4 regions of the Arthrobacter sp. BE255 genome follow, and region 1 is predicted to be linked to each of the others. Evidence: predicted binding sites of a transcription regulator. Region 1 holds the regulator's gene; each other region holds the start of a gene.
What was found. Region 1 encodes HrcA, which represses chaperone genes, less so after heat shock. Its sites were predicted from a motif close to TTNGCACTCGNNNNNNNCGAGTGCNAA; they were not measured.
Positions count from the first base shown of each region.

Region 1 (4,311 bases):
CCGCGGTCCCGGAAGATGAGGTAGATCAGCAGCGACGGAACGCACCCGAGAATGCCGCCGAAGTGAGCCAGCGTAGCCCACTGCCGGTCTTCACTGGCCGTCAGGGGCAGCGCGTTTGCCGGAACGCCATGGTACTCGGAGCGGCCCTGGCCGCCCTGGTTGTCCCTGTGTTCGCGTGCGTTTTCTGCCACGGTGTGTCTTCCTTCGAAAATGCAATGGTGCGCTGATGTAGAACATTCAAACTTACAGGGTGCCGGGCCCAAGTGCAGCGGCACCTGCAGTACCAAGAATACTGCTAGGGAACGGTCAGGAAGTCGATGACTTCTTCCACCCTGCCCAGCAGCGAGGCTTCCAGGTCTGCGTAGCTGCGGACCGCGCCCAGCAGTTTTTGCCAGCCCAGGCCGATGTCTTCCTTAGTGGAGTGGGGCCAGCCGAACGCCGCCAGGATGCCTGTCTTCCAGTCCTGGCCACGGGGGATGACGGGCCAGCTTTCAATTCCCAGCACGTTAGGCCGGATGGCCTGCCACACGTCGACATAGGGATGGCCAACGATGAGGACATTGCCCGCTGCCCCCGGGGAGGCCATCACGGCGTCCGCGATCCGGGACTCCTTGGAGTCCGGCACCAGGTGGTCAACAAGCACGCCGAGCCTGCGGCCGGGACCCGGGGAGAAGTCCGCCACGGCGGCGGCCAGATCATCAATGCCGTGCAAGGGCTCGACGACGATGCCCTCCACCCGAAGGTCGTCTCCCCAGACCTTTTCCACCAGTTCGGCGTCGTGCTTGCCCTCCACCCAGATCCGGCTGGCCTTCGCCACCTGTGCCCGCTGCCCGGCGACACGGACCGAACCGGAGGCCGTCCGGCCGGCCGGGGCGGTGGCCTGCCGGGGTGCCGGCGGCATGAGCCGGATGGGCTGCCCTTCGAGGAGGAAGCCGTAGCCAAGCCGGAAGGAACGCGATTTGCCGCGCCGGTCCTCCAACGCCACGACATGCATGCCGCCGGATTTTTCGACCCTCGTCACGGCCCCCACCCAGCCTGACTGGACATCCTCCAGGACCATGCCCCGCTCCACCGGCACTTCCGGGAGCTGGCTCCGGACGGGAGCGGCGATCTCCTGGGGGCCCCAGTTCTGGTATTGCATGGATGTGTTCCGCCTTGCCTAGGTCCTGGCCCGGAATTTCGCCCGGAGCGGTACCAATGCTAACAACGGGGTGAGTCATATTAGACTGTTAGCACTTAGGCATGTCGAGTGCTAAGCCGCGGCCGGTGCGCCCGGCGGGGGCAAACCCGGTGCCCGTGATCCTGGATGGAGGTGGAGTGTGAGCGAGCCGCGCAAACTTGAAGTCCTGCGTGCCATCGTGGAGGACTACGTGCACTCCCGCGAACCGGTGGGGTCCAAGGCGCTGGTTGAACGCCACCATCTGGGCGTGTCCAGCGCCACCATCCGCAACGATATGGCGGCACTGGAGGATGACGGCCTCATCACAGCGCCGCATACCAGCGCCGGCCGCATCCCCACGGACAAGGGCTACCGGCTGTTTGTGGACCAGATCTCTGCAATGAAACCGCTGTCACAGGCTGAACGCCGCGCCATCCAGACGCTCCTCGAAGGCTCGGATGATCTCGACGACGTCCTGGAGCGCACCGTCCGGCTGCTGTCACAGCTGACCAACCAGGTGGCAGTGGTCCAGTACCCGCACCTGAGCCGCGCCACGATCCGCCACATCGAGTTTGTGCTCCTGGCCCCCCGCCAGGTCCTTGTTGTCCTCATCGCCAACACCGGCAAGGTGGAGCAAAAAGTGGTCGACGTCGGGCAGGACCTGGGCGACGACGCCCTCGCCGGCATCCGGGGCAGGTTCCTCGGCTCGCTCGCCGGAACCCCGCTCAGCCAGCTGACCCAGTCGCTGCCCGCGGTGGTTTCCGGGATTGGCCCGGGGCAGCGGCCGGCGGCGCAGGCCCTGGCCCACGGCCTTGAGGTCCTTGCCCACAACAGCCGCGAAGACCGCATGGTCATGGCCGGCACCGCCAACCTCGCCAGGTCCAACGTTGACTTCCCGCTCAGTATCGGCCCGGTGCTTGAAGCACTTGAGGAACAGGTGGTCATGCTGCGCCTGCTCAGCGAGATGGCGCAGGATCCCCGCGGCGTGACGGTCAGCATCGGGCGCGAAAACCCATACGACGGGCTCGCCGAAGCATCGGTGGTCGCCACGGCGTACGGCCCGGACAGCACGGCCAAGATCGGGGTACTCGGCCCCACCCGGATGGATTACCCCACCACCATGGCGGCAGTCAGGGCCGTGGCCCGCTACCTGTCAAGGATTCTGGGCCCCTGACCGCACCTGGCCGGGCCCCAGGCAAGAAGAGCAGTGCAAGCAGTCCGACTGCAGCAGGACAAACAGGAAGAGATACGAACTTTGAGCAGCCACTACGACGTCCTTGGAGTCTCACCGGAAGCCACCGGGGAAGAGATCAAGAAGGCCTACCGCAAGCTGGCCCGCACGCTTCACCCGGATGTCAACCCCGGTGAGGACGCTTCGGACCGCTTCAAGGCCGTGACCCACGCCTACGAGGTGCTTTCCGACCCGCAGAAGCGCAGGGTCTATGACACCACCGGCAACGAAAACGGCACTGACAATGGCTTCGGCGGCGGCGGTTACGCCGGGCAGGGCTTCGCCTTCCAGGACATCTTTGACACCTTCTTCGGCGCCGGAGGATCCGCCGGTCCGGCGTCGCGCGTCCGGCGCGGGCAGGATGCCCTCATCAGCGTCAGGATCGAACTCCGCGACGCCGTCTTCGGGGTCAACAAGAAACTCGAAGTGGACACCGCCGTCGTCTGCCCCACCTGTAACGGCTCCTGCTGCCGGGAGGGCAGCCACCCGGAACGCTGCGACATCTGCGGCGGCAGCGGACAGGTCCAGCGGGCGGTGCGGTCCATCCTGGGCCAGGTCATGACGGCGGCGCCGTGCGGTAGCTGCGAAGGTTTCGGCACCGTGATCAAGGACCCCTGCAACGAATGCAGCGGGCAGGGCCGGATCCGCAGCCGGCGTTCGATGACCATCAAGGTCCCCGCCGGCGTTGCCACCGGAACCCGGATCCAGCTTTCAGGCCAGGGCGAGGCAGGCCCGGCAGGGGGCCCCGCCGGCGATCTTTACGTTGAGATCCGGGTCAACAACGACGCCACCTATGTGCGTGACGGCGACGACCTGCATGCCACACTGAACATCCCGATGACCGCAGCGGCGCTGGGCACGGAAGTGTCCCTGGAGACGTTCGACGGGTTGCAGGAAATCGACGTCAAGTCGGGTACCCAGTCAGGCGAGATCATCACGTTGCGTGGCCTGGGTGTGACCCACCTTCGCGGCTACGGCCGCGGCGACCTCAAGGTGCACCTCCAGGTGGAGACGCCGGCCAAGCTCGATTCGGCACAGGAAGACCTGCTGCGGCAGTTGGCGAAGCTGCGCGGCGAACAGTTCACGGAGGGCAAACTTGCCGCCAGCGGCGGCGTCTTCGCCAAGCTCCGGGACCGGCTCGGTAACCTGTAGCGGTGAGCAATCCGGTTTTCTTCAGCGCTGCCGGGACGCTGGACCACCTGGTCCCCGGCGCCCAATTTGTCCTGCAGGGGCCCGAGGCCCGGCACGCCGTGGCGGTCAAACGGCTTGCCCCCGGCGAGTCCGTGGACATCGCGGACGGCGCCGGCAAACGGCTGACCGGAACGGTGGTGGCCGCATCACCGTCCGAACTGACAGTTGAGTGCTCCGCGCTGACGGCCGAAGAAAAACCTGGCATCCGTCTGGTCCTGGTGCAGGCGCTGGCCAAGGGCGACCGGGACGAGCTCGCCGTGGAAACCGCCACCGAGCTGGGAATCGACGCCGTCATCCCGTGGCAGTCCGAGCGGTCCATCGTACGGTGGAAGGGCGAGCGGGCAGCGAAGGCACACGCCAAATGGCAGTCAGTGGCCAACGCTGCCGCCAAGCAGGCACGGCGCGCCTGGATCCCGGAGGTGCGGGCCGCCGTCGAAACCGCCGGGCTGGCTGCAGCAGCCGCCGAGGCCGACCTCGCCATCATCCTGCACGAGCACGCCGTCCGGCCGTTCCGCTCCGTTCTGGAGTCCTGGCAGGCAACGGCGGACGGCAGCGTGCCCCGCGAAATCCTGCTCATTGTGGGACCGGAGGGCGGGATCAGTCCGCGTGAGGTGACCAGGCTGTGCAGTGCCGGCGCGGTAACGGCGCTCCTTGGGCACCACGTGCTGAGATCGTCCACCGCCGGTCCCGCCGCGGTGGTGCTTGCCAGCGACGTGTTGGGTCGCTGGGC
Region 1 covers NZ_JAVDWK010000003.1:260,256-264,566, forward strand. Annotated here, with positions in the region: gene J2X42_RS07510 (DUF4870 domain-containing protein) at 1-191, opposite strand, end outside; gene J2X42_RS07515 (DUF3097 domain-containing protein) at 296-1,141, opposite strand; gene hrcA (heat-inducible transcriptional repressor HrcA) at 1,320-2,333, shown strand; gene dnaJ (molecular chaperone DnaJ) at 2,415-3,542, shown strand; gene J2X42_RS07530 (16S rRNA (uracil(1498)-N(3))-methyltransferase) at 3,545-4,311, shown strand, end outside.

Region 2 (4,311 bases), on a different contig from region 1:
GATCAGGTCCTCGTACACGCCGGACTTGGCGTTGAAACCGTTGTTGGTCTCGAGCTCTGCAACCTTGGCCGTGACAACGTAGCCGTCGAACCCGGCGTTCTGGGCGATCCAGCGCAGCGGCTGGACCAGGGCGCGGCGGACGATGCCAACAGCGGCTGCGGCGTCGCCTTCGAGGGCCTTGACTGCAGGGTCCTCGTCGAGTGCCTTCAGGGCGTGGATCAGCGCGGAACCGCCACCGGCCACGATGCCTTCTTCGAGGGCGGCGCGGGTGGAGGACACAGCATCTTCGATACGGTGCTTCTTTTCCTTCAGCTCAACCTCGGTGGCTGCGCCAACCTTGATCACGCCGATGCCGCCGGCCAACTTGGCCAGGCGTTCCTGCAGCTTTTCCTTGTCCCAGTCGGAGTCGGTGCGGGCCAGCTCGGCGCGCAGCTGGGAAACCCGGGCTGCGACGTCTTCTGCGGAACCGGCACCGTCAACGATGGTGGTGTTGTCCTTGGTGACCGTGATGCGGCGGGCAGTACCCAGCACCTCAAGGCCAACGGTGTCCAGGCTCAGGCCCAGTTCCGGGGAGACAACCTGCGCACCGGTAAGGGTGGCGATGTCCTGCAGCATGGCCTTGCGGCGGTCGCCGAAGCCCGGAGCCTTGACGGCAACCACGTTCAGGGTGCCGCGGATGCGGTTGACGATCAGCGTGGACAGCGCCTCGCCGTCGACGTCTTCGGCAATGATGAACAGCGGCTTGGAGCTCTGCAGCGCCTTCTCCAGCAGCGGCAGGAAGTCCTGGACCGAGGAGATCTTGCCCTGGTTGATCAGGATGAGGGCGTCTTCGAGGACGGCTTCCTGGCGTTCTGCGTCGGTGACGAAGTACGGGGACAGGTAGCCCTTGTCGAACTGCATGCCTTCGGTGAGGACCAGTTCGGTCTGCGTGGTGGAGGACTCCTCGATGGTGATCACACCATCCTTGCCGACCTTGCCGAATGCCTCGGCGAGGAGCTCGCCGATTTCGTCGCTCTGGGCGGAGATGGCTGCAACGCTGGCAACCTGGGTGCCCTCAACCGGACGGGCGTTCTCGAGCAGGCGGGCGGCGACGGCTTCAACGGAAACCTCGATGCCGCGCTTGATCTGGCCGGGGGCAGCGCCGGCAGCAACGTTACGCAGGCCTTCCTTGACCAGTGCCTGTGCCAGAACGGTGGCTGTGGTGGTGCCGTCGCCGGCAACATCGTTGGTCTTCGTGGCGACTTCCTTGGCCAGCTGCGCGCCAAGGTTCTCGTACGGGTCGTCCAGTTCGATTTCACGGGCGATGGTGACACCGTCGTTGGTGATTGTGGGAGCGCCCCACTTCTTGTCGAGGACGACGTTGCGGCCGCGGGGGCCGAGCGTCACCTTGACAGTATTGGCGAGCTTATCGATGCCGGCTTCAAGCGACCGGCGGGCAGCGTCGTTAAACGCAAGCTGCTTTGCCATGGTTGTGTCCTTTCAAGACAGAAACCCCGCGCTGCCGGCCAGCAAAAGCATGACCAGCGGCACGGGGATCCAAAGAGTTACTTTACGACGATCGCCAGAACGTCGCGGGCGGACAGCACGAGGTACTCGGTGCCGCCGGTCTTGACTTCGGTTCCGCCGTACTTGGAGTAGATAACGACGTCGCCAACGGCTACGTCGACAGGAACGCGGTTGCCATCTTCAAAGCGGCCGGGTCCGACTGCAACAACTTCGCCTTCCTGCGGCTTCTCCTGTGCGGAGTCCGGGATGACCAGGCCGGAAGCCGTGGTCTGCTCGGCTTCGAGCGGGCGGACAACAATACGATCCTCAAGAGGCTTAATAGAGACCGACACTCGGACCTCTCCTTTTCGTCAGCAAATTCATGGACTGGAGAGCTGCTGCCCGTGGCTGGCAAACCGTCGTCGCGGTGCCGGCAGCAGCCTGGCTGGCAGCTCTTCATGTGTTAGCACCCTCCTAGGGAGAGTGCTAATGATGACTCTATGTAAGTGGTTAGCACTCGGTCAAGGCGAGTGCCAGAATTTTGCCCCCGGTGAACAGTCCCAAACAGTCTCAGCGCCCGGCGAGGTCATCGAAATCGACGTCCTCGTCACCTTCGTTGCCCTCGTCCACGGCGTTGCCCCGCTGGAGATAGAGGATGACGGCGCCGGCTGCAGCGGCCAGCAGCGAAACCACCAGCAGGATAATGCCGCCTAACCGGGCCCCGGCATAGAGGTCCCTGATCTCGCGTGCCTCGTCGGTGGCGTCCTGGATGTTCTTGCCGCCCACGGAGTAGACCGTGGCGTTGAAGGTGTCCAGGAAGAAGATGATCACCAGGAGTGCGGTGCAGACCACGGCCACAGCAGCTCCCGCGATCAGTGCGGGACGGGCGAACTTCACCAGGCCTGGGTGGTTCGGATGTGGCTGTTCGGACGGCTGTAGGCCTGCGCGCTCTTCCATGCCTTCAACCCTATCGGCATCCCGCCGCCGTGCTCCTCCACTACGCTTGAACCCATGGCTCAAGCACCGCAGGACCAGATCGCACCACTGCTCACGAGCGAAGGCTGGGACCTGCTGGCGTCCCTTGGCCCGTACCGCGAGGACACCTCGTTCGAGCTGAATTCCTCGCTCCGCAAGGCCGGCCACTCCCCCGCACTGGTGTCCGCTGTCCTCACCCAGTCCAGGCTCCGCACCAAGGCCGAACTGAAGTTCGGTGAATTCGCCCGGAGCATGCTCTTCACCCAGGCCGGGCTGGAACAGGCCACCCGGCTGAACGTTGCCGCCCGGCACGCCGAACGGTTCGCGCAGGCCGGGATCGGCCACGTCGCGGACCTCGGCTGCGGGCTGGCCGCCGACTCGCTGGCCCTCGCCTCGATGGACATCACCGTCACGGCCGTGGAAATGGACGAGACCACTGCCGCCTGCGCCACGGTGAACCTCATCCCGTTCCCCAACGCCACCGTGGTGCACTCCGACGCGATGTCGGTCCCGCTGGACGGGATCGACGGCGTCTGGCTGGATCCGGCACGCCGTGTCACCTCCACGTCGGGAACCAGGCGGATCTGGGATCCGGAGGCCTTCTCCCCGCCGCTGTCCTTTGTGGAGTCGCTGGCCGCGTCCGGCCGCGCGGTGGGGGTCAAAATGGGTCCCGGGATGCCGCACGAATCGGTGCCGGCGGATTGTGAGGCGCAGTGGGTCTCCGTGGGCGGCGACGTCACCGAGGTGACGCTGTGGTTCAACGCGGTGCGCCGGCCGGGGATCCGCCGGGCAGCGTTGCTTTTGGGGCCACAGGGCGCCGCGGAAATCACCAGCGCTGAGGATTTCGACGGCGGTCCGGTCGCCCCGGTGGGCGCGGTGGAGGGCTACCTGTACGAGCCCGACGGCGCCGTGATCCGCGCGGGGCTGGTGGCCGACGTCGCACTCGAACTGGGCGGGCACCTGGTGGACGAGCACATCGCTTACATCTGTGCCCCCGACCTGGTGGACACGCCCTACGCCCGGGCCTACAGGGTCCTGGAGGTCATGCCGTACAACGTGAAGGCGCTCAAGGCCTGGGTCAAGGACAACGGCATCGGCGTGCTGGACATCAAGAAGCGCGGCACCTCCGTTACCCCGGAGGAGCTGCGGAAGCAGCTGCTTCCCGCGGGGAAAAGCAGCAAGAAGGCCGGAACCAAAACGGCCACCCTGGTCCTGACGCGCATCGGGGAGGACCGGGTGGCCATCGTGGTGGAACCGGCCTGAACCTACTGGGCGCGCGTGAATTCCTCGGCGGCCCGGACCTGCTCGTCGGTGGGGCGGACCCCGGTGTACAGCACAAACTGCTCCAGTGCCTGGATGGTGGCCACCTCGGCGCCGGTGATCACCGGCTTCCCGGCGGCGCGTGCCGCCTGGATCAGCGGGGTTTCGGCCGGCAGCGCCACGACGTCGAAGACCACTTTGGCGGCTGCGATGGTCTCTTCCGGGAACGACAGGGCGTCGGCTTCCGGACCGCCCTGCATGCCGATCGGGGTGACGTTGATGATCAAATCTGCCGTGCCGCCGTCGAGCGCTGCGCGCCAGCCGAAACCGTACTGCTCCGCGAGGGGCCGCCCCGCGTTCTCGTTGCGGGCAATCACCGTGACGTCCGTGAAACCGGCATCGCGGAGGGCGGCGATGGTGGCTTTCGCCATTCCGCCGGCCCCCTGCACCAGGACCGAGTGTCCGGTGGGTACGGCATTGGACTTGAGCAGCTGCTCAATGGCCGTGTAGTCCGTGTTGTAGGCCTTGAGGTGCCCGTCGGTGTTGACGATCGTGTTGACGGAATCGATGGCCTTGGCGGAGGCGTCCATC
Region 2 covers NZ_JAVDWK010000001.1:254,137-258,447, reverse strand. Annotated here, with positions in the region: gene groL (chaperonin GroEL) at 1-1,467, opposite strand, end outside; gene groES (co-chaperone GroES) at 1,545-1,838, opposite strand; gene J2X42_RS01245 (hypothetical protein) at 2,056-2,442, opposite strand; gene J2X42_RS01240 (class I SAM-dependent methyltransferase) at 2,497-3,723, shown strand; gene J2X42_RS01235 (shikimate 5-dehydrogenase) at 3,726-4,311, opposite strand, start outside.
Region 2: the regulator HrcA is predicted to act here: its motif matches at 1,996-2,022, upstream of groES (co-chaperone GroES).

Region 3 (4,311 bases), on a different contig from region 1:
GGGGACTAGAAGCCGCCCATGCCGCCCATGTCGTCGCCGCCACCCATGGCCGGAGCGTTCTTCTCCGGCTTGTCGGCCACTACGGCCTCGGTGGTGAGGAACAGACCGGCGATGGAGGCCGCGTTCTGCAGTGCAGAGCGGGTCACCTTGACGGGGTCGTTGATGCCGGCAGCCAGCAGGTCGACGTATTCGCCGGTTGCTGCGTTCAGGCCGTGGCCGGCGGGCAGGCCGCGGACCTTGTCGACGACAACGCCCGGCTCGAGGCCGGCGTTGAAGGCGATCTGCTTCAGCGGGGCGTCGATGGCAACGCGGACGATGTTCGCACCCGTTGCTTCGTCACCGGTCAGGTTCAGGTTCGCGAACGCCTTGGCGCCGGCCTGGATCAGTGCAACGCCACCACCGGCGACGATGCCTTCTTCAACGGCAGCCTTCGCGTTGCGGACAGCGTCCTCAATGCGGTGCTTGCGTTCCTTGAGCTCAACCTCGGTTGCGGCTCCGGCCTTGATGACTGCAACGCCGCCGGCCAGCTTGGCCAGGCGTTCCTGCAGCTTCTCGCGGTCGTAGTCGGAATCGGAGTTCTCGATCTCGGCGCGGATCTGGGAAACGCGGCCAGCGATCTGGTCGGCGTCGCCGGCACCTTCAACAATGGTGGTTTCGTCCTTGGTGACAACAACCTTGCGGGCGCGTCCCAGGAGCTCCAGGCCAGCGGTCTCAAGCTTGAGGCCGACTTCCTCGGCAATGACCTGGCCGCCGGTCAGAACGGCGATGTCGGCCAGCTGTGCCTTGCGGCGGTCGCCGAAGCCCGGAGCCTTGACGGCAACGGACTTGAAGGTGCCACGGATCTTGTTGACGATCAGGGTGGCCAGGGCCTCGCCCTCAATGTCCTCAGCAATGATCAGCAGCGGCTTGTTGGACTGCATGACCTTTTCCAGGACAGCAACCAGTTCCTTGACGTTGGAGATCTTGGAGTTGACGATCAGGATGTACGGGTCCTCGAGGACCGTTTCCTGGCGATCGGCGTCGGTGACGAAGTACGCGGAGATGTAACCCTTGTCGAAGCGCATGCCTTCGGTGAGTTCCAGCTCCAGGCCGAAGGTGTTGGACTCCTCGACGGTGATAACACCTTCCTTGCCAACCTTGTCCAGGGCCTCGGCAATGAGGGCGCCGATTTCGTCGTCGCCGGCAGAGATGGAAGCCGTGGCGGCGATCTCTTCCTTGGTTTCGATTTCCTTGGCCGAAGCAAGCAGCTCCACCGTGACGGCTTCTACAGCCTTCTCGATGCCGCGCTTGAGGGACAGCGGGTCAGCGCCGGCCGCAACGTTGCGCAGGCCTTCCTTGACCAGTGCCTGGGCCAGGACGGTGGCCGTGGTGGTTCCGTCGCCGGCGACGTCATCGGTCTTCTTGGCAACTTCCTTGACCAGCTCGGCGCCGATCTTCTCGTAAGGATCGTCCAGCTCGATCTCCTTGGCGATGGAAACACCATCGTTGGTGATCGTGGGGGCGCCCCACTTCTTTTCGAGGACGACGTTGCGTCCACGCGGGCCGAGGGTGACCTTAACGGCGTCGGCGAGGATGTTCAGGCCCCGCTCAAGGCCGCGGCGTGCCTCTTCATCAAATGCAATGATCTTGGCCATAACGGCAGTAGTCCTTTCGGGACAGACGTTAAGAATGAACCCACTGCAGTGCCCGCGACGGACGATCCTTCGCCGGCGGCCTCTGTACGCCGCAGGATCCGGATCTCACTCCAGCAAGGTGTTTCTTTCGCTCCTCGACCGGCGCCTGGGCTCCGGAACCGGCCTGGGCCGGGCGTCGCTTTAGCAGTCGGTGCGTAAGAGTGCTAAGTCAATAATTAGCACTCCATAGGTGAGAGTGCAAGCGAATAGTCCCCGAAACCAGTGTCTGCGGGCCCTCGTTTCGCTCCGGGCGATCAGCCGGCGGCCCGCCCCGCCGCTTCACGCCCGCTGAGCTTGGCCCTGTTGTCCGCGCCGTAAGTGAACACCACGAAGTTCGCGGAAGTGATGTCCCCGTTGGCGTCGAATCCGATCGGACCGGATTGCCCGTCGTAATTGGCGCCGGCTCCGGTCCTGAGCGCTGACACGCAATCCTTGTAGGACGGGCAGGCGGCAGCCTGCTTCGTTTCCGTCCCCGGAGCAGTGCCGCCGGAGACGGCAATCAGGTGTGCGGCGATGGAGCGGCCCGAGTCGTCGTCTGCCGCCGCGGCCGCCAGGACAGCCAGCGTCACGGCGTCATAGGCCTCAGCAGCGTAGGAGAGGTCCTTCAGCGACGGATCGACTGCAAGGAGCCGGGCCTGGAAATCCACGGAGGGGAACACGCCCGGCACCACCGCCCGGGCGCCGTCGAGCGCCTTGGATCCCAGCCCCGAACCATACTGGCCGAACGCTCCGTCGCTGAGGATGATCTTGCTCCCGGACAGGCCCGCATTGTTCAGTTCGGCGATGGCCCCCTGTGCATCGTCCCGCGCGATGAGCACCACCGCATCAGGGGCAGCCGTCCGGGCCGCAGCGGCGGCCTGCCGCGCCTCACCCGGCTTGAACGCTGACGTGCTGGAGGTCTCCAGGCCGGCCCCCTTGGCTGCACTGGCCACTGCGGCGGAGACCTCCTTGCCGTAGGTGCTGTCCTGGTGGACAATCGCCAGAGTCTTCGCGCCGCCGTCTTTGGCGAGTTTCACGAGCACCGAAGCCTGGGCGACGTCGGCTGCTGCGGTGCGGAAGTAGTAGCCGCCGCTTTTGTACTTGCTCAGCCCTGCCGCAGAGTTGGCCGGCGAGATGAGCGGAATCCGTGCGGCAGACAGAACGTCTATGACGGCGGCAGCGTGGCTGGAATCGGTGGGTCCGATCACGACGTCGGCCTTGGCGGCGGCCAGCTCCCTGGCCTGCGCGTCGGAGTCGCCTGCCGGCTGGGGCAGCAGTTCGACCGGCTTGCCCTTGTGGCCGCCGGTGCTGTTGATTTCCTGCACGGCAAGTTTGGCCGCGGCAAGCTGTGAGTCGTTGAGGAAGTCCTGGGCTCCGGTGCTGTCCAGGATCAGGCCAACGCGCAGTGTTCCGTCGCCCGAGGCTTCCACCGAATCCAGCCGGGCATTTCCCGCCGCGGCGCCACACCCGGCCAGCGCAAGCAGGAGGGCCGACGTTGCGGGCAGGCGGAGAAGGGACGAGCGGAAACTCAAGGACTTCACTCGGCCGGCCGGACGCTTTCGGCCTGCGGGCCCTTCTCGCCTTCGCCGATTTCCAGCTCCACGCGCTGGCCCTCGTCGAGTGCACGGTAGCCCTCGCCCTGGATCGCGGACCAGTGGACAAAGACGTCGTCACCGGAGCCGTCCACGGTAATAAAGCCGTAGCCCTTTTCAGCGTTAAACCATTTCACGGTTCCCAGTGCCATGATGCCCACTCTTTCAGTAGCGTCCGTAAGGCCCACGCCACTGTGTGCCGCTTATTACGAACCGAAGCCTGAAATCACTCTAGCCAATGGCCGCCGGACGGGCCGAGGGGCGGGGCCGGACGGGCCGTCAATAGTTATTCAGGTGTAACCCGGATGCCTACTTGAAGCCTGGCCCCAGCACCACTACGAGCGGCACCTGGAACTCGGTGCTGTTGACGATAGTGGGAATGTTCAGGAGTTTGGAGAGTGCCTCGGCATTGGCCTGCTGGGCCGCACCGGCATAGAAGATCACGGAAGTCTGCTGCGGTGTGCCGCCCCAGTTGCCTACCTGTCCCAGGGTCCAGCCGTCCGCCTGGACGATTGAGCTGACCCGGCCCGCCAGGCCGGCTGTACCTGCCCCGTTGAAGACCGCGAGGCCCTGGGACTTGTTCAGGACAGCGGTGGAGGGAGTAGCCGAGGGCGTGGCACTCGGCTGAGGTTCGGTACTGGCAGAGGGCACGGTGCTGGCGGAAGGCTCGGTGCTCGCGGACGGTTCTGCGCTGGCGGAGGGGTCCGTGCCTGCCTCCTGCGCAGCCGGAGTCTCCAGGCTCGTGGCGGCCTGGCTGCCTGCCTGGGTGAAGCCCAGCTGCGGGAGGAACAGGAAGGAGACGACGCCGATGGCCAGGGCTACGATGCCAACTGCAAGCAGCGGCCACAGGCGCGGCCTCGACGGCGCGGAAGCTGCCCGGTGGACGCCCTGGCGGGAGGCGGTCTCCGGAACCTTGTCGAATTCATCCCGAGCGTATCTGGTCATAGTGGCGAGACATCCTTGTTGATTGCTGCTGATGGCTCAGCACGGGCGTGGTTACGCGTCCGAACCCAGGCGGCGTGCAGTACGTGCCCGCTGTCGCGACGTACGTAGTCTACGCAATCTCT
Region 3 covers NZ_JAVDWK010000010.1:164,043-168,353, forward strand. Annotated here, with positions in the region: gene groL (chaperonin GroEL) at 6-1,634, opposite strand; gene J2X42_RS16940 (ABC transporter substrate-binding protein) at 1,928-3,193, opposite strand; gene J2X42_RS16945 (cold-shock protein) at 3,190-3,396, opposite strand; gene J2X42_RS16950 (LytR C-terminal domain-containing protein) at 3,554-4,189, opposite strand; gene J2X42_RS16955 (DUF3263 domain-containing protein) at 4,241-4,311, opposite strand, start outside.
Region 3: the regulator HrcA is predicted to act here: its motif matches at 1,815-1,841, upstream of groL (chaperonin GroEL).

Region 4 (4,311 bases), on a different contig from region 1:
CGACCACGAGGGTGTTGAATCCGTCGTGGCAGAGGTCAACCGGGTGGTGCACCTTGTCTTTGAACACGCCCGGCTCCGGCCGCGGACTTCCCTGGCCGTTGTCACGGCCAGCCTGCGGCACGCGGCCAGGATCGGCGAATCCATCCGGCTGCAGCTGCCCAACCACCCCGGCCTCGCCGGCTTCTTCGGGGCAGGTCCCGAATCCTTCCGGGTGGTGGACCTTGAACGTGCCCAGGGCCTGGTCCGGGACCACGTGATTTTTTCACCCGGCTTCGGACGGACGCCGCATGGCCGTGCCCTGCATAATTTCGGTCCGTTGTCCGCCGAGGGCGGCCGGGAGAAGTTCGCCCTGGCAATGACCCGGGCGCGCCGGTCCCTGCACGTCCTGACCTGCTTCCGGCCCGAAGACCTGGACCACACCAGGCTGGCCCACGGCGCCGTTGACCTCTACGAGCTCCTGGACCGGGAGATCGCGGGGAACACCAACCTCGGCACCCCTGCGTCCCGGGCGGCCGCCAGCGAGCAGGCGCTCGGAGCGGATCCGCTGGTGGCCGACCTCGGGGACCGCCTGCGGGCCCGCGGTGCCCGCGTCTGGCACCAGTACGACGGCGTCATCGACGTGGTGGCGGCAGCCGACCCCCTCAGCACCATGGGCCAGGACGACCCCGAGACGCCGTGGCCGGTGGCCATCGAATCAGACGGCACCGACCAGTACCGCACCATGAGCGTCCGGGAGCGGAGCCGGCTCCGGCCGCAGCTCCTGGAGCGCCTGGGCTGGCGGTATATGCCGCTGTGGACCATCGAGGTTTTCACCGACCCTTCGGCCTGCGCCGACCGCATTGCCGGTTACCTGGGCCTGGAGAAAGTGGTCCTGCCGGGCCGGGCCACGGCATCCGCCAATTTCTTCGACGACGACGTGGACCCGCTCTCACTCGAAGCCTATGGGAGCGTCAGCCGGGAGGCTGACCTTCCCCGCCGGGCTGACCACACGCAGCAGGTACAGCCTGCTGCGCCGGAAAACTACCAGAACCGGGCGGCACGTCCGGACGAGGAGGAGGCGGTCCACGTGGCCCCAGCCCCAACGCACAACGCTGACGCCCACGCTGGCGGAGAAGCCGCTGACGGCCAGGTGCCAAGCCAGGGCACAGGCCAGGAAGACGCCCGCGAGGCGGCCAAAACGCCTGCCCCTGCGTCCGGCCAGGCTGCCACCGGAACGGACGGCATCCTGCCCAACAAAGCCGCGGAGGACGACCCCCGGCGCTGGGGCGATGGCGCGGATGACGACCACGACGCATGGCTGAAGGAACAGAAACCGCCGCACTGGGGGTGATGGACCGGCGCCCACTGCGCCATGGGCCTCGCCAGTCGGCGCGGGCGGGTCACCCCGAAGGCGGCCCGACAAGGACGAAAAACAGTTTGCCTTGCGTGGAGGCGCCCGCCAGCCGTGCAGCCTGTCCGGGGTCGGCCGCCACCACGATCAGGCCATCCGTCTCGCCTGTTCCCAGCCATTCACCGGTTTTACCGCCCTGGCCCGAGGTCCAGAGCACCGGCACGGCCGTCGCCAGGACTTCCGAGGCAGCCTGCTGGTCATAGCCGTTGGCGGACGTGAGGACCACGTTGACCAGCTGCCCCGGTGACACGAGCTGGATGGAGGAAGGGTCCGCCATCCGCAGCGGCACAGCTGCAGAACCCGGAGGAGTCCCCGCGAGCAAACCGGGACCCAGCAGCTGGGCGTCCGTCAGGAGCTGCCCTTTTCGGAGCGGGGCCGCCAGCTGCTTTCCCGCGGCTTCGGCGGTGACCCCAAGCGATCCGGCAGCGATCATGCCCGGTGGAACCTGTACTTCGGCTACGTCCGAGGGCGCCAGCGAGGAACCGGCCGGAAGGTCCCGGGCCGCGGCGAGGGCCGTCACCGAATCCGCAGGCGCCGGAGTGAGCTGATGGACCGCCACGGCGGCTGCAATGCAGAGCAGGAACGCTATGGCGAGACGGCGATTGCGGGCCAGCCACGGGCCAAGCCGGCGGCCCGGCGGGCGGCCAGCCGGCAGCGGACGGGCACCATGTGACGGGCGCCCGGGCGCAGAGGACTTTCGGCTGGCGGGAGTTCTTCGATGAGGGCGAAACACTGTGGCTGACATGGGCCCACGCTATTTCGGGCCGGACAAGGAGAACAGGCGGGCCTCAAGCTATGTGGACAACCGGACCGGGAATCGCTGTGGATGCCGCGGTAAAGCGGGGCCTGGGGAACAGGCCCGGCGCGTCAGCTTGCAGCAGCAGCCGTGGCCGGGGCGGGTGCCGGCGCGGCGGGCGCCGACGGGGCGGCCGAAACCGTGCTTCCCTTGGCATCCCGGGAGTCCGTGCGGTAGAAACCGGAGCCCTTGAAGACCACGCCGACACTGTTGAACTTCTTGCGCAAGGTGCCCTGGCACTCGGGGCAGGACGTCAGTGTGCTGTCCGTGAACGACTGGACAATATCGAAGGCATGGCTGCAATCCTTGCAGGCGTACGCATACGTTGGCACTGGTGCTCCTCCTCTTGGACAAACGAGAGGTCCCGTGCTGCCAGGACGTTCGTTTACCGTCCATTAGCAGTCGCAGGGCCTGAGTGCCAATTCTATCACCCCCGCCGCGGGGGCCTGCCGGCGTCGGAAGTTATGCCCGCTCCGGGCCCAGGTGAACCAGCCCGGAGGGAGTGAGGGCGTCGGGTACCTTCCGGTCGAAGTCCTCGGCAGGAATGCTTCCGGCAGGCAGTACCTCCCGGTCGTAGACGATCGCCGCGGAGGGAAGGCCGGGCCGGACGCCGTCGAGCGCATCGAGGAAAACGTCGTAATAGCCACCGCCTTGTCCGATGCGGTTGCCGTCGTGGTCCAGGGCAGTGGCCGGCAGGAAGAGCGCGGAGACGCCGGTCATCACGTCGAGCCCGTGCCGGGTCCCCGCCGGCTCGAGGATGGGGGCAAATGTGCTGCGAACAAGCTCCCCGCCCGGCGCCCAGAACACCCAGCTGAGCCGGCGTCCGGGTTCGCAGACCGGCAGCAGAATCCTGTGGCCCCGGCCGTGAAGGGCGCCAATGAGCGGGCTCGTGGGCGGTTCGAAACCCACACCGAGGTAAACGCAGAACGTCGACGGCGTCCCCGACGAAAGGCGGTCAGCCCAGTCGAGGCCGTGGCGCGCTATGCCGGCACCGGCCGCCTCGCGGGCGGCGGGGTCCATGGCCGCGCGGGCAGCCCGGTGCAGTGCCCGGATCTTTTCCTTGGTTGAGCTGTTGCCGGCAGTCACAGTGGCTGCTCCTCCTGTCGTCCGGCCGGGTTTCGGCCGCCCAATAATTACTGTCTGTATGTTCCCTCCGCTAGATTAGTCCGGTGACTACCACTAACCAGACAGTACGCAAGGCCGTCATTCCCGCTGCGGGACTCGGCACCAGGTTCCTGCCTGCCACCAAGGCCATGCCGAAGGAAATGCTCCCGGTAGTCGACAAACCTGCCATCCAGTATGTCGTTGAGGAAGCCGTCAAAGTTGGCCTTAACGACATCCTGATGATCACGGGCCGCAACAAGCGCGCCCTCGAAGACCACTTCGACAGGGTCCCCGCGCTCGAAGCCACCCTGGCAGACAAGGGTGAGACAGCAAAACTGTCATCCATCCAGGCTGCCAGCAACCTCGGTGACATCCACTACGTCCGCCAGGGCGACCCCAATGGCCTTGGCCACGCGGTCCTTCGTGCCAAGCAGCACGTTGGTTACGAACCGTTCGCCGTCCTGCTGGGCGATGACCTGATCGACGCCCGTGACGAGCTGCTGAGCACCATGATCGAGGTCCAGGCCAAAACCGGTGGCTCGGTTGTGGCCCTGATCGAGGTGGAACCGTCCCAGATCAGCGCCTATGGCTGCGCGGACATCCAGGAAATCGACGGCGAAAGCTACGTCCGGATCAACGAGCTGGTGGAAAAGCCCGACGTCGAAGATGCGCCCTCCAACCTCGCCGTCATTGGGCGCTACGTCCTGCACCCGGCGGTCTTTGAGGTGCTCGAACGCACCGGACCGGGGCGCGGAGGCGAGATCCAGCTCACCGATGCCCTGCAGGAACTGGCTGCCGGCGACGGCGAAGGCCACGGAGTCTACGGTGTTGTGTTCCGTGGACGCCGCTATGACACCGGTGACAAGCTCAGCTACCTCAAGGCCTGCGTCCAGCTGGCTATCGACAGCGATGACCTTGGTCCCGGTCTGCGCGAGTGGCTGCCCGGTTTCACCGCCGGTCTCTCCCACTAACGCATCGTGCGCGCAGGCCCTATCTGGCCGGTCACGCTGGAGTGCGGCGA
Region 4 covers NZ_JAVDWK010000001.1:280,687-284,997, forward strand. Annotated here, with positions in the region: gene J2X42_RS01335 (AAA family ATPase) at 1-1,330, shown strand, start outside; gene J2X42_RS01340 (RcpC/CpaB family pilus assembly protein) at 1,380-1,949, opposite strand; gene J2X42_RS01345 (FmdB family zinc ribbon protein) at 2,258-2,518, opposite strand; gene J2X42_RS01350 (5-formyltetrahydrofolate cyclo-ligase) at 2,649-3,272, opposite strand; gene galU (UTP--glucose-1-phosphate uridylyltransferase GalU) at 3,356-4,261, shown strand; gene J2X42_RS01360 (GNAT family protein) at 4,268-4,311, shown strand, end outside.
Region 4: the regulator HrcA is predicted to act here: its motif matches at 2,582-2,608, upstream of J2X42_RS01345 (FmdB family zinc ribbon protein).